2 regions of the Bacillus paramobilis genome follow, and region 2 is predicted to be linked to the other one. Evidence: riboswitches for the same ligand, from Rfam matches in the RefSeq annotation. Region 2 holds a riboswitch; the other holds the start of a gene.
What was found. Region 2 has a riboswitch for S-adenosylmethionine ahead of AABL52_RS11585 (M20 family metallopeptidase). Riboswitches for the same ligand answer to the same signal wherever they lie in the genome.
Positions count from the first base shown of each region.

Region 1: it holds a riboswitch for S-adenosylmethionine, as region 2 does, so the genes downstream of both, AABL52_RS14160 (ECF-type riboflavin transporter substrate-binding protein) here and AABL52_RS11585 (M20 family metallopeptidase) in region 2, are expected to answer to the same signal.

Region 1 covers NZ_CP151108.1:2,731,869-2,734,065, reverse strand. Annotated here, with positions in the region: gene AABL52_RS14170 (macrolide family glycosyltransferase) at 1-227, shown strand, start outside; gene AABL52_RS14165 (aspartate/glutamate racemase family protein) at 277-960, opposite strand; SAM riboswitch class I at 1,111-1,226, shown strand; gene AABL52_RS14160 (ECF-type riboflavin transporter substrate-binding protein) at 1,367-1,915, shown strand; gene AABL52_RS14155 (ABC transporter ATP-binding protein) at 1,926-2,197, shown strand, end outside.
Region 2 covers NZ_CP151108.1:2,240,297-2,242,493, forward strand. Annotated here, with positions in the region: gene AABL52_RS11580 (AAA domain-containing protein) at 1-709, shown strand, start outside; SAM riboswitch class I at 785-887, shown strand; gene AABL52_RS11585 (M20 family metallopeptidase) at 976-2,181, shown strand.

The DNA of each region.
Region 1 (2,197 bases), 490 kb from region 2:
CACATGATAAAGACCAACCAATGATAGCACAAAGATTAACTGAGCTGGAAGCAGCACATAGATTATTGAAAGAGCATGTTAATGTGCAAACTCTAAATGAAGCGGTAATAGACGTTCTTTCAAATGAAAAGTATAAACATGGTATACGAAAACTGAATGATAGTTTTTTAGAATGCGGTGGTTCAAAAGAAGCAATCGAAGTTATTAAAGCTCTTTTAAATAAATAGTTTGGGCAATATAAAAGCATAGAGATGCTACCTTTATGCTTTTATATTATTATCCCGCAAACTGCACAGCAGTATTTGCATGTATTAAAGCAGTATCAAAAACAGGTACAGTAAGGTCGTTTTGAGAAATAAGCAAAGGAATTTCAGTACATCCAAGTAATATACCCTCTGCACCATTTTGAATTAATGATTTTGCAATTTGTAATAGCTTTTCTTTGGATGATTCTGAAATAATTCCTTTACTTAATTCATTTAAAATAACATGATGTATAAAATCTCTATCTTCTTTAATTGGGATAATTGTCTCAATGTTATAATTCGCTAGACGAGATTTATAAAAGTCTTGTTCCATCGTTTGTCTCGTTCCTAATAGTCCGATACGTTTTATATTCTGTTCTACCACTTCCTTTGCACTTACATCACCGATGTGAAGGAGCGGTATTGATATTGCCTGTTCTACTTCTTCAGCAAATAAATGTACTGTATTGGAACACATTAATAAACATTCTGCCCCGGAATTTTCAACCTTTTTTGCAACGGTGACCAATTCGTTTTTCACTTCTTCATATTGATGATTTTGTAGTAAGGTAGTTACCTCACCAAAATCCATGCTATATAAAACAAGCTTTGCATTTTGATCGTATTGAGAGAGTGTAAGTGTATTAATATGTTTATAGTATAACGATGTAGATTCCCAACTTAGTCCACCAATTAAACCAATTACTTTCATCATATATACCTCCTGAAACAATTTTGAGTTCATTATTTCATAATTCCGATAAGAATACAATGATTTAAATGTGGCATTTAACAAAAAATAAAAATAATTAGAAAAGTGTTGATATTTATTCTTCTTAGTGCCATAATACGAATTACAAATTAATACTTATCCAGAGAGGTGGAGGGAACGGCCCTATGAAACCTCAGCAACCCCTATGTACATTTATAGGAAGGTGCTAATTCCGCAGAGGACACGATGTGTTTTTTGGAAGATAAGAGGATTCTTGAACGTGAAAGAAAATGACCTCTTATATAAGGGGTCATTTTTTTGTTGTATAGAAAGGGAGTGTCGATGCATAATTCATTTTCAAAATAAATATAGAGTAATAAAAGTTGACTAATATGAGAGGGGAATTGTAATGAACAAATTATCAACGAAGTTAGTAGTGGCAATCGGAATTGGAGCAGCATTATATGGGATATTAGGACTTTGGGGATTTTCTATTGCACCAAATACATTTATTAAACCTGCATTAGCTATTTTAACTGTTTTTGGAGCGTTATTTGGCCCAGTGGCAGGACTGTTAATAGGAGTTATCGGTCATACCGTAACGGATACAATCGCTGGTTGGGGTATTTGGTGGGGATGGGTTATTAGTTCAGGCATTATCGGATTTGCAATGGGACTCATACAAAAAAGAGTTGGCTTTAGTGTGAAAAACGGGACGTATAATAAGGGTGATATTTCTTATTTAGCTATCGCTGGATTACTTGGTATTGTCTTTGCTATTATATTTGCTGGTGCATTCGATATTATTGTGATGGGAGAACCGTTTGACAAAATTGTTATACAAGTATTAGGAGCAACAATTGCGGATGTTATTGTATTTTTAGTACTTGGGTTACCAATTACAATAGGTCTAGCTAAGTCTAATAAGAAACATACACATTTAAAAATTGAAAAGTAGGGATGTTAACATGCAACCAATTATATCTTTTGAACAATTTAGCTTTCAATATGAGCATGCGGCGCAGACTACTGTAAAAGACATTACTTTTCATATATATCCTGGGGAAAAAGTATTAATCGCTGGACGTAGTGGCTCAGGGAAGTCAACGTTAGCTCATTGTATCAATGGGCTAATCCCGTTTTCTTATGGGGGGATTAGCACTGGTAATATTTTAATTGCCGGAAAAGACCCGAGGAAAGGGAGTATTTTTGAACAGAGTAAACAGGTAGGAACAATTTT
Region 2 (2,197 bases):
GAGAACGAAATATCAAAACATACCAGTTTTAGCGGCGACGGTTCATAAGTTTCAAGGGTCTGAAAGAGATATGATGATTTTTGATACGGTTGATAGTTATCCGCAAGAACGACCTGGCGTGTTATTCTTTGACCATAAAAACCATCGCCTCGTCAACGTTGCAGTAACGAGAGCGAGAGGGAAGTTCATTCAATTATCAGATTGCCATTATATGCGTAAAAACTTATCGAGAAAACAAGCGTTATCACAATTAACAGCTCATATAGAACGACACGGAGATGTGTATGATCGTACGACATCAAGACAATTGTGGGAACGGAAAATTTCGAAACGTTTACGTTGGTTTATGGAAATGAATCTTGAAGAGCCGAAAGGACTATTGAAAGATATTTTGGCCGCAAAACGAAAAATTATTATTTCACTTCCAAGCACAAAACAAGTGGATAAGCGAGTATGGCAAGCGTTAATGCGTACAAATGCGCAAATAACAGTGTATAGTGATGGACCAGTTCCATTAAAAAATGTAAAGTTACAAAGGCAAAATAAAGCATTCCCGTTTATCGTAATCGATGATGAAATCTTTTGGGCAGGCGCACCGCTCACATCACAAATGATATTTGAAGGTAGTATGGAATTTCCGTACGTATGTGCAAGATTACAAGTACCGGAAACAATTGGTGTGTTAAAAGGATTTTTAGATATTCGGTAAATTCGGATAGGAATTCCTTGACTTTTAATCGGAATGAACATAGAATGAATGTAATTTAATATAATCTTATGAAAATTCTTATCACGAGAGGTTGAGGGACTGGCCCTATGACACCTCGGCAGCGGATTCTTTTATGAATACTGTGCCAATTCCAGCAAGGTAACTTGAAAGATAAGAAAGAAGCTCATTTTGACTGTAAATGCAGAAGCCTCTTTCTATCTTTTAGAAAGAGGCTTTTTTATGTGAAAATATAAGGGGGAAGACAAATGGGAGCGACTGGAGTAACGTCACAAAGAAAAACAATTGAAGAGAGTATAGAAAGAAATAAGGAAAAGTACATAGAAACAAGTCATGATATTCATGCGAATCCGGAGATTGGTAATCAAGAGTTTTACGCATCAAGAACGTTAAGTTTATTATTAGGAAGCGCAGGGTTTCAGCTGCAGCACAATATAGCTGGACATGAAACAGGTTTTATCGCGCGCAAAAGTTCAGGAAAACAAGGACCGGTCATCGCATTTTTAGCTGAGTATGACGCTTTACCAGGACTCGGTCATGCGTGTGGTCACAATTTAATTGGCACAATTAGCGTTGCAGCAGCGATCGCATTATCAGAAACGCTTGAAGAAATTGGCGGGGAAGTTGTCGTATTCGGAACGCCAGCAGAAGAAGGAGGGCCAAACGGTAGTGCGAAAGCGAGTTATGTAAAAGCGGGGTTATTTAAAGATATTGATGTGGCACTTATGATTCATCCGAGCGGAAAAACTGCGACAACGAGTCCTTCACTAGCAGTCGATCCACTTGATTTTCATTTTTACGGAAAAACAGCTCACGCCGCAGCTTCACCAGAAGAAGGAATTAACGCATTAGATGCGGTCATTCAGCTGTACAACAGCATTAATGCACTTCGCCAACAACTTCCGTCAGATGTGAAAATTCATGGCGTGATTACTGAGGGCGGAAAAGCGCCGAATATTATTCCAGACTACGCAGCAGCAAGGTTCTTCATCCGTGCAGCAACGAGAAAAAGATGTGCAGAAGTAACAGAAAAAGTAAGAAACATCGCACAAGGAGCAGCGCTAGCAACAGGTACGAAAGTGAAAATTCATCAATTCCAAAATGAAATCGATGAACTACTCGTAACAAAAACATTTAATGACGTCGTAGCCGAAGAATTAGAATTACAAGGTGAAGACGTAAATCGTAAAGAAAGATTTGGCATCGGCTCAACAGACGCAGGAAACGTAAGCCAAGTCGTACCGACCATTCATCCGTACATTAAAATCGGTCCAGACGATTTAATTGCGCATACGAATGAATTTAGAGAAGCAGCACGTTCAGAACTTGGAGATAAAGCATTAATTACATCCGCAAAAGCACTAGCAAATACAGCGTATCGATTAATTACAGAAGAAGGGTTGTTAGAGAAGGTGAAGGAGGAGTTTAGAGAGGCGCAGAGAAATCAGGGGTAGGTGATTAAAAGGAGTG